Regions from separate parts of the Spirosoma daeguense genome, predicted to be linked through region 1. Evidence: riboswitches for the same ligand, from Rfam matches in the RefSeq annotation. Region 1 holds a riboswitch; each other region holds the start of a gene.

Region 1 (3,282 bases):
GATGGCGTATAGGCTGGTGCTACCACCACTACCTAACATGACCAGTGCTACGCCAAATCCGGCCCCCGCCGTAATTCCTAATTCTGATGGACCCGCTAACGGATTTCGGAACAAAGCCTGCATCTGCAATCCGCTGACCGACAGGCCACAACCCACAAGTACGGCTGTAATGGCTTTTGGTAAACGAATTTTCTGCACGATATACAGCCACGCCTGATTATCGGATTCCTGCTGCAATACAATTCGTGCTACGTCTTTCAGTGGAATGGCTACCGAACCAAGACCAATATCTACCAGAAAAAAAAGAACGGCCAGAATCACCAAACCCGGAAGCATCAACCGACGCCAGATTGAAACAGCTTGAGCGTCCGTAAACGCAGACGTAGTAGCAACGGAGGTTTTCATCACTTCAGTTGCGTGTAGTAAACCAGTTCGTGTTTAGGTAGTAATTCCGGGTGCAAAATCTTGATCAGATCGGCCAGCACCAGTTGCGGGTTAACGGTGGCTGATTCCCAGAAATCGTTCGACCCGCGACTGTTAACCCGCTTGTTGTAAGTGTAAATTTTGCCCGACTTAAACGCTTTAAAATCAGCGTAGCGAGCATCTTTCGCCAGCACTTGCTGTTTCGTATCGACCGACATCATGCCTACGTTAAGCCAGTAATCTGCTTTTAACGCCACCGGATAAACGGCTTCGAAATTGAGGGGTAAACTGCCTGTTGTTCGCCGAGTTGCCCACGGATAATTGCTGCCAGCGTCCTGAAAAAAACGGGTCATGTAACTATCGGCGTCAGGAACGAACCAGGCATCTTTCGAATTCATGCCGCTCAGAATCGTTGGCTTGTTCGGAGTCTGTTTTGCCAGATTTGTGAGTCGTTTATACTCCTGTTCAACCTGTGTAAATTTCTGATTCGCAAGACTTTCTTTGTTGAGCAATGCGGCCAGCAACTTCACCCACTCGGCCCGACCCAGTGGCGTAGTTTCGATATAATCGGAGTTGATCAGCACCGGAATACCCGCTCCGTTCAAAATCGTATACCGATCCATTCGCGATGTGGGGCTTCCCATTGTCATTACCAGATCGGGGTGCATCGATACAAGTAATTCTTCGTTAATCGACTGATTTCGACCGATTTCCCGAACCTTACCTGCTTCGATACGTTGAATAACTTTGGGCGATGATACGTATTGAAGATTGCCCAGCCCAACCAATAGATCCTCGACGCCCAGAAAACCCGTCAACGCTACGTGTGTCGACGACATAGCTACCAGACTACGTATCGGCGTTTCGATAACCTGACTACGGGCAAATCCTTTGGGGGCAACAGTTCCGCGCGGCACCAATACGTAACGTATTGTATCGACTGTTTTCTCAAAAGGATTGATAATAGAGACGATTTTGTATCGGCCTTTGTAGCTGATTGTAAAGCCTTTGGCGTATTGAATCGTTACCTGATTGCTGGCACTAGGCTTGGGTATTTCGGCCGATTTTGCGGGAGTTGGTGCCGCTTCGCTACGTCCAGAAAGGGCAATGGATAAGAAACTGAGCCAGAAAAAAAGGGACAACCTTCTCTGGCTGAAACTACGTTTGCACATATTCATAGTTGATGAGCTTTTCTGCCGAAAGCCGTTAATCAATTCGATAAAAGGCAGGTCTTCTGACTTCTCCAGTAACCAACGGCCTTCCCATTTGAACAGTGGCATATGAGGTTGGTTACTCTGAAAATGGAGTTACAGCAGCGGAGACTGTTCCAGAGTTACACTGGATTCCCTATTAAACTGGCTAATTCATTCACTAAAATGAACGCCTTTACCTTCCTGCGTCAAAGGTACAACAAAAGGATTCGATAGTAATGTAAGTCTGATTCTCTTTAGTTCATCGGTACGTAGCACTCGGTTTTTTAGGCGAGACCACATAGCATGATAAAAAAAACCGTATCCTAAATGCGAAACTAAATTTTGGTACGTTTTTTGGTTGTGTAAACAATTGATACTTAATTGATTAAATTTATGTGTTTTTGCTAGTGAGATAGTGGAGCAAGGAAAGCTATCGATAAAATCTGTTTACGGATTGATAGATTCAGAAAATTTAGCAGAAACGATGAGCGATTCTGCTATAAACTCCGTTATTTCGCAGAGAGTCAAGTTAATTCTCTGAATGGTAGGTATTATAATGGGCAGTCTTTCCGACCGCAAGGTAATGCAGGAAGCTGCCGACGTTCTGACAACGTTAGGTGTAAAGTGGGAAATGGACATTGTGTCGGCACACCGAACTCCCGAAAAAATGGTTGATTATGCTAAAGGTGCCCGCAGCCGGGGTATACGCGTAATTGTGGCTGGAGCCGGAGGGGCGGCCCATTTGCCCGGTATGGTTGCTTCGCTTACTACGTTACCCGTTATTGGTGTGCCTGTAAAGTCGAGCAATTCCATCGACGGATGGGATTCGGTGTTATCAATATTACAAATGCCGGCTGGCGTGCCAGTGGCAACAATGGCGCTCGACGGAGCTCGAAATGCAGGCATTCTGGCCGCGCAGATTGTTGGAACTTCTGACGAAACTGTAGCCAGCCGACTCGCTCAATTTAAAGAAGAACTTAAGGAAAAAGTGGCCGATATGAGCCAGCAGTTGATGAATAGTGGACAGTAAACAACGATACACTATTCATGCTCCAGTTTTGATTACTGATTTAACCCATGGAAGACGTAAATCGAACAACTAATTCTCGCCAAGCCGAAAACACAAGTTTGCCTGCTATTACGCTTACTGTGCTCGTAGGGCTCATAGCTGCCATGCTGTACATTGGCTATGATTATCTGGTTGACGATACAAATGGTTCTGACGAACTAACGAACGTAGCGTTGGATACGGCCTCGCAGCAACCTTTGGCTCAGAACGGTCCGGAAATTCTGATGGCTCCCGAAGAAGTTGATACGTCCTCTCAACCTGCACCAGTCGATCTTTCGCAGGCTGCACCTCCTGCCGATGCTATTGAAGCGAATACAGTAGCCGAAGAAGTTGCTGAAGATAATCGGGAAACAACCGGTGGAAAACCGTCTGCTGCAGAAAAAGAAAAAGTTGCCGAGAAACCGAAGGAAGAAAAACCTAAGGAGGAAAAGCCTGTTGAGAAGCCGAAGGAGGAAAAACCGAAGGAAACAGTTGTTGTAAAACCAACCATTAAACCCGGCGGAACAACCAGCACCTATACGGTTGGGTCGGGCGAAACGTTTTATGGCGTTGCCAATCGGTATAACATGAAAATCAGTACGTTAAAGGATATGAATC
Region 2 (3,282 bases), on a different contig from region 1:
CGGCACAGTTCCGAGCTTTGTTGTCTGTTCAAGCAGGATATTGACTAACGTAACACCCTTGAAAAACTGGCTGTTATCGAACGTAACGTAGCGTTTCGACGTAGTCTGCACCTGTACCGTTAGTCGAGTTTTGGCGCGTTGAACATAAGCATTCAGCGTACCCGTATGTATCGGAACGAATACGAGTTGCTTGCCGATAACATCCTGTGCATACACATTATAGGCACGCTCCTGCGATGCCCGCGTAAGCCCGTACCCCAATCGTAAACCTGCCTGCCAGTCGTTACGTACAAAACTCAACGTAGCGTTAGCCTCAATTCCACGGGCTACAACCAACTGAAGGTTCTCGACATGGTAATTTTTATCCGGATTCCAGAAAGCCCAGTCGTCAACCCGGTTGCGATATACGGTTGCTTCGGTATTGAGTTTAAGGTAATCCGACAACGTAACGTTTGCCGCTAGTCCACCTTCTATATTAAATCCGCGTTCCGGTCGCTGGTCGGGGTTTCCCAGTACGAGCCAATAGCGTTCGTTCAGGGTTGGCACCCGATAACTGAAACCTACCGATCCTTTGGCCGTCAGCACCACAGCATTACGTTGCAGTAACCGATATTCGGCCCCCACCGAAGGCGTTAACGGTGGATGGAATCGTGTAACGAAGGTTTGCCGAAGATTAGCCGAAACCAGCCAGCGCGACGTTTGCAGACGTAGTAGCGCGTACAAATCCTGCCGATTTTCAGTAATCAAACCACCGCCGTATCCATCCGTTCTCGTTCGGTAATGCGACCATTCGCCACCAAGCCGCAAATTCAGAGACAATGATTTGCTTGTTGGCGCGAAGTTAAATTCGCGTTCTGCGCGGCCAATAAAACGGTCGGTTTCGGTGTGACTGGGTTGTAAAAAATCACCTTTGCCGTAATCAATAATATCGCGAATCCAACCTAACCGAACGCTCAACTGGTTCACTTCATAGGTAGTCAGAAACCGGGCCGACTGCGTGCGGGTACGTTCGCGGGCAATGGCATCCTGTGGGGCAATCACCAGATCGTTGTCGGTAAGCCACGCATTTACAGACAGTTGCTTACCACTTTTATGCCGAAAAAATAAATCTTGTACCAGTCCGCGTTGTGCCGTAGTCGATGGCTCCATAAAATAACCGTTACGTTCCTGATACGGATATTTATTGTTCAACTGGTGCCGATAGCCGAATGTCCGGCCAGAAAACTGCCACGATTCGCCCAGCGCGCTTCCGTAGCGAATACCCAATTGCGTCTGATAATTTTGAAACGAGCTTATTTGTTGCCCCAGTGTTACACCCACTTTTTCTTTCCAGTCAGGCGCACTGCCTAGCAAAATACTACCACCGACAGCATCGGAACCAACCACGCAACCACCCGCCCCGTACTGCACCGAAAGGCGGTTGAAACCCGCTACCGGAAGGGTCGAGAAATCGGTCTGGCCCAGATTTGGCTGGTTGATGTTGATACCATTCCAGAGAACTGCCGTATGATTGGCCGACGTACCCCGAAACGAAACCGTAGCCAACTGACCAGAACCGTAATTTTTAAAGGCGAGTGGCGTATTGAACGTCAATAAATCAGCGAGGTTACCAAACCGAAACTGGAGCAACGTAGTAGAATCGATACGCTGGAGTTTCTGCCCGGCAATGAACCGCTCGGGCGCGATGGCGCGTACCGTCACCGCCGACAGCGTACGCGATGAATCCGTTTGCGCATAACTACGCTGTCCGGCACACAAGCCGACAGAAAGGCCCAATACCCACCACCAAAGGGCTCGAATATTCACAGTTGCTAATCAAAAAAGTGTGTCGACTACTCAATTCGACACGCGATCAAGGCGTTTCCTCCGAACACCCAAACAGCGGATTATCGTCGGCAGGTCTCCTGGCTCATCAAATCGGCTCGAACCTTCCCGCGCTGATAATCAGGGCAGTGGCTACGTAGTATGAACCGATTTTTAACGAATAATGTAAAATGGATAATGAACAACGCTTGTCCTTATCGATGATTCATTTTCTATTATTCATTAACTATGATTTACAGTTGCGGGGACAGCGTTGGTATTGCACCAACTTCCCTTTTAAGCCGTGAAAGCCACCACGAAATGGCATCAGGCACCGAAAACTAAACGCAAAGGTAGCGTTATTTGCAGAATATTCTTAACAACCTGATTTATGAACACATCGCTCTGGTCGTTACAGGGGCAACGCGCACTTGTAACAGGCGGCACAAAAGGCATCGGCGAGGCCATTGTTCGCCAATTTCTCGACCTCGGCGCAGCCGTGTTTATCGTAGCACGAGATAATACGTTACTTCAGCAGCAACTAACCGATTATAGGCAACAGGGACACGTAGTGGACGGGTTAGCCGCCGATATGAGCCAGCCCGGAGCGGCTACGCAGGTAATCGAAGCGGTTGGTAAAATTTGGGATAGGCTGGATATTCTGGTGAATAATACGGGCACCAACGTCCGTAAATCGACTGCCGATTATACCTCTTCTGATTATGAGTTTGTCTTGAATACGAATCTCCGCTCGGCTTATGAAATGAGTCAGGCGGCTTACCCGTTATTGAAATCGTCGAATAACGTAGCGATTTCTGACGCTACGTCTGGGGGGAAAATTATCTTTATTACGTCCGTTTCGGGATTGGCATCTACCAGCAGTGGTTCGCTGTATGGCATGACCAAAGCGGCACTGGTTCAACTGACACGTAATCTGGCGGTCGAATGGGCGGCCGATGGGATTCGTGTTAATTCGGTAGCGCCTTGGTACATCAATACACCGCTGGCTCAACCGGTTTTGACTAACCCTGAAAAATTAACGGGTATTTTGAAGCGTACGCCGATGAATCGGACTGGCGAGCCAGAAGAAGTAGCGTCGGTTGTTTCGTTTCTGAGCATGCCCGCATCCAGCTACGTTACCGGACAAACGCTGGCGGTCGATGGCGGCTTGATGGCGTGGGCGTTTTGATTGGGCTACCAACGGTTGAATGGTCATTTTATCCCATCCCAACCCTTCCCCTGAATTCAGGGGAAGGGCTTATTCTACTGGCTAACTACTCAAATCCCAGCGATCATCGCCTTCATTTTCGTCATGGCGGTTTTCGTGACGGTAGCTGCGTCCTGCTCGTAGTATTTTTTATTGAAGACTTCCAGCGACAAGATGATAGGCTGATCGGTACGCTTGATGATTTTCAGCGTCTCTTTAATCGGTGCAACACCATCGCCCACAAAAACCCGGTCGGCATCGGTAATTTTCTC
Region 3 (3,282 bases), on a different contig from region 1:
TACGTTGACGTTTGGCGAATGCACTTTGCCGTTGCGCATCTTGATCGGTCAATTGTTGCACCCGTTGCTGAACAGCTGGCCGGTTAATAATCACCGAGGTTTTCCGGGCCGCGTGAGCCGCCTGATTCGCGGTTAACGTAGCGTTGGCTGTTACGTTGCTGGGCTCCTGAATTAACGTAGCTAACGTAACAACTTCGTCGAGTTTTTGCCGGGCAAAGGCCAGCCATTGTTTGATTTCGGGCGTTAAACCCTGTTCGTTCGTTTCGTTGGCCAGATCGAAGGGAACGTGCAGCAGCGAACACGATGGCGCAATCAATACACGCTCTTCGCCTAACGTAGCAATAGCGCGCTGAATCGTAGCCTGTGATTTGGTGAGGTCGTTAATCCAGATGTTACGTCCGTCGACTACACCCAGTGATAGGGAAATTGATGTATCAACAAAATCGCTTTTCAGAATATCATCGAGTTGACTCGGACAACGTACCAGATCGAGATGGAGCGCATCGACCGGCAAATGCAAGGCAAGGTCCAGATTTGACCCATAGCACTCGAAATACGAAGCCAGCAGGAATTTCAATTGAGGAAATTCGCTACGTAACCGACGATACGTTTTGGCGAAAGCAGCCCGTTGTTCGTCTGTCAGGTCGAGCGATAATGTAGGCTCGTCTAACTGAATCCACGTAGCGCCTTGTGCATGTAAGCGCGTTAAAATCTGCTCATAAACTGGCAGAAGTTTGTCTAGCAGATCGAGCCGATCGAAACCCGATTCTTTTTCTTTACCAAGCAACAGATACGAAACTGGCCCGAGTAAAACGGGTTTTGCTACGTTGCCCAACGTTTGCTTCGCTTCGTCGAACTCGTTGAAAATTTTCTCGGAAAGCAGCGAAAACGACTGATCTGCGGTGAATTCCGGCACAATGTAATGGTAGTTCGTATCGAACCATTTGGTCATTTCCATTGCCTTCAAGTCGAGACCATTCTGCTGATAACCACGTGCCATCGCAAAATAGAGCGCCAGAAAATCGTCGGGCTGCTGGTCACGTAGCGGCTGAAACCGCTTCGGAATTGCCCCGACTGTGAGCGACGTATCAAGCACGTGGTCGTAGAACGAGAAATCGTTGCAGGGAACGAGCGTAATGCCTGCCTGCTGTTGAGTTACCCAGTTGCTTTGTCGGATTTGCTGCGCAATTTCCTGCAACTGCTGTTGTGTGAGTTTACCGGCCCAGAACTGTTCGCAGGCCCGTTTGAGTTCGCGGTGGCTACCGATTCGTGGATAGCCAAGATTGTGTGCGATCATGTTGTTAAAAGGATAAAATGATTGATCGCGTTCGATGCCGAACTCCATACACCCACCACATTATCAGAAAGTTAATCAACACGACACACCCTTTCCGGCTTCGGGGAGAAGCTGAAAAATGAAAGGATTGTCAATCTTGATGAAGCCCAATAGCGTGTAGGCGCAATCAGCAAGGCTAAGGCAAGTCTCCTGGCTCGTGACAGTATTTGCCGTCCTTCTCACCCCTTTTCAGGAGCAATGGACATCGAGGGCAAACCCTTTTCTAGCGGTCACATACAGTAGCAACGTCTGCTCGTGATTTTCACACGATTCCTTTTTCATTTCCTGAACCTCTCAGGAAAACCATAGCCTGTTTGACGGAAAACAAAGAACGTTAACACAAAGTAACTCGGTACGTTCGGCAAAAGCAACTGATATATGGCATATCGCTAGCTACAATGCTAAAGAAGTAGTTGGTGGCTATTAGCTGCACTTGCCTACGGATCGCATATCTTCTATCTTTCTAGACATTATCTGGGCCTCATTTGCACAAGAGTTGCACAAACACTACTTTTGCGACCTCTTTAAATCTATTTATTCGCTTGAGGTTGAGAATACAGCAAGGGTAAAATGATACAAAAAGGCTTCTAACGAATTGATTGTTAGATTCTAGATGTTATAATATAGAGAGGTGTCCGAGTGGTTGAAGGAGCACGCCTGGAAAGTGTGTATGCGGGCAACCGTATCGAGGGTTCGAATCCCTTCCTCTCTGCAAAAATTGCGTTAACTATTTGATTTGAAAATAGTTAACGCAATTTTTTTTGTTCTTCACGTTTCAGTAGCTAAAATCAGTGCTGCATGTGTGAGAAAAGTTCTTGGTCTATCGAAGTAGATTGACTTTGTAGGCAATAAAAAAGCCCGGCACAGACTAATCTGTACCGGGCACATTCAAAACATTTGTTACTTTTCCGGAAAAGTAAAAGGTCACTTATATACACTTGTAATAAAATTTAGCAGACGGTAGATAATTGATTTAACACCAATAAATGCTTGCCTTTGGGAGACGTAGCATTTTGCTGCCCTTAACGTATTGCCTCCGATTTAAATACAATTCAGTCGATCATCGCTGGACGATAAGCTTTACTGATTCCGCCCATCGAGCCAAACGAAAATACTCAAAAAGCCGACTCTGTTCTAGTCGGTAGGAGAGAAGCATACGTAGTACCTGATAATACGTTGCTAATACCACAAACGCACAGAGTAGATACCAACCCCTATCCAGTAAGCCAATGATGAGTTCTGGTTTTCTAGCGAATTTGGTACTGGAAGCAAGCCATTGAGTGAATTTGTTCAGTATAATCAGGGTTACACAGGCTAGCCCAATGATGAACGAGTTTCTGTAACGAGGGTCAATCAAGGGCAAAAGAATTACAACTGTGTATATACTTATTTTTAGGAAACAATATGTTACCTATAAAATTCATTGATTTATTTGTTGAGTAGTAATACGTAATTTTAAGTGACTTTGTTGGCTCTCTGTTGATAGACTTAACCTAATTTGGTTTCAGTGATTACCAGATACTTATGCTTAAAAAATGAGTATTTTTTAAGCATAATTCTTTTCTTTTTACTAAATCAACAGATGTATAAAGACCTAGTTTTAAATATAAAAGAGCCTGATAACCAGCATGAAATTTGCTGTATAATAAAATTATATTGTCGAAAAATCTATTTCGTTAATCTATTTAGATAAATAGTATTTATAATATAAAAAACGGAGACTTTTCTGATAATGGCATAGTATTTGTGAACGCTGCTTACGCCTAGTAGCCCAGTTAGGCGTGAACCGTTAAATACTTACCTTTATGCTTACCTGTATTGCCACCTCTTTAGGAAAAGAAAAGCCTTTTTGGACATTCTTTTCTGGCAAACTAACCAGAATAGTTTTTACAGGTATATTCTGGCTAATCGGTATGCTAATGTACTTCGGTGCTGAAGCCCAATGC

What was found. Region 1 has a riboswitch for cobalamin ahead of ACYVD4_RS18590 (ABC transporter substrate-binding protein). Riboswitches for the same ligand answer to the same signal wherever they lie in the genome.
Region 2: another riboswitch for cobalamin. It lies ahead of ACYVD4_RS03655 (TonB-dependent receptor plug domain-containing protein); the one in region 1 lies ahead of ACYVD4_RS18590 (ABC transporter substrate-binding protein).
Region 3: another riboswitch for cobalamin. It lies ahead of metE (5-methyltetrahydropteroyltriglutamate--homocysteine S-methyltransferase); the one in region 1 lies ahead of ACYVD4_RS18590 (ABC transporter substrate-binding protein).

Annotation. Positions count from the first base shown of each region.
Region 1 covers NZ_BAAHBF010000005.1:547,051-550,332, reverse strand. Annotated here, with positions in the region: gene ACYVD4_RS18595 (iron chelate uptake ABC transporter family permease subunit) at 1-405, opposite strand, end outside; gene ACYVD4_RS18590 (ABC transporter substrate-binding protein) at 405-1,601, opposite strand; cobalamin riboswitch at 1,631-1,832, opposite strand; gene purE (5-(carboxyamino)imidazole ribonucleotide mutase) at 2,158-2,646, shown strand; gene ACYVD4_RS18580 (LysM peptidoglycan-binding domain-containing protein) at 2,694-3,282, shown strand, end outside.
Region 2 covers NZ_BAAHBF010000001.1:949,298-952,579, forward strand. Annotated here, with positions in the region: gene ACYVD4_RS03655 (TonB-dependent receptor plug domain-containing protein) at 1-1,806, opposite strand, end outside; cobalamin riboswitch at 1,878-2,157, opposite strand; gene ACYVD4_RS03660 (SDR family oxidoreductase) at 2,195-2,992, shown strand; gene ACYVD4_RS03665 (sugar phosphate isomerase/epimerase family protein) at 3,082-3,282, opposite strand, start outside.
Region 3 covers NZ_BAAHBF010000008.1:447,831-451,112, forward strand. Annotated here, with positions in the region: gene metE (5-methyltetrahydropteroyltriglutamate--homocysteine S-methyltransferase) at 1-1,297, opposite strand, end outside; cobalamin riboswitch at 1,460-1,659, opposite strand; tRNA gene ACYVD4_RS25895 (tRNA-Ser) at 1,962-2,048, shown strand; partial or broken gene ACYVD4_RS25900 (SdrD B-like domain-containing protein) at 3,250-3,282, shown strand, end outside.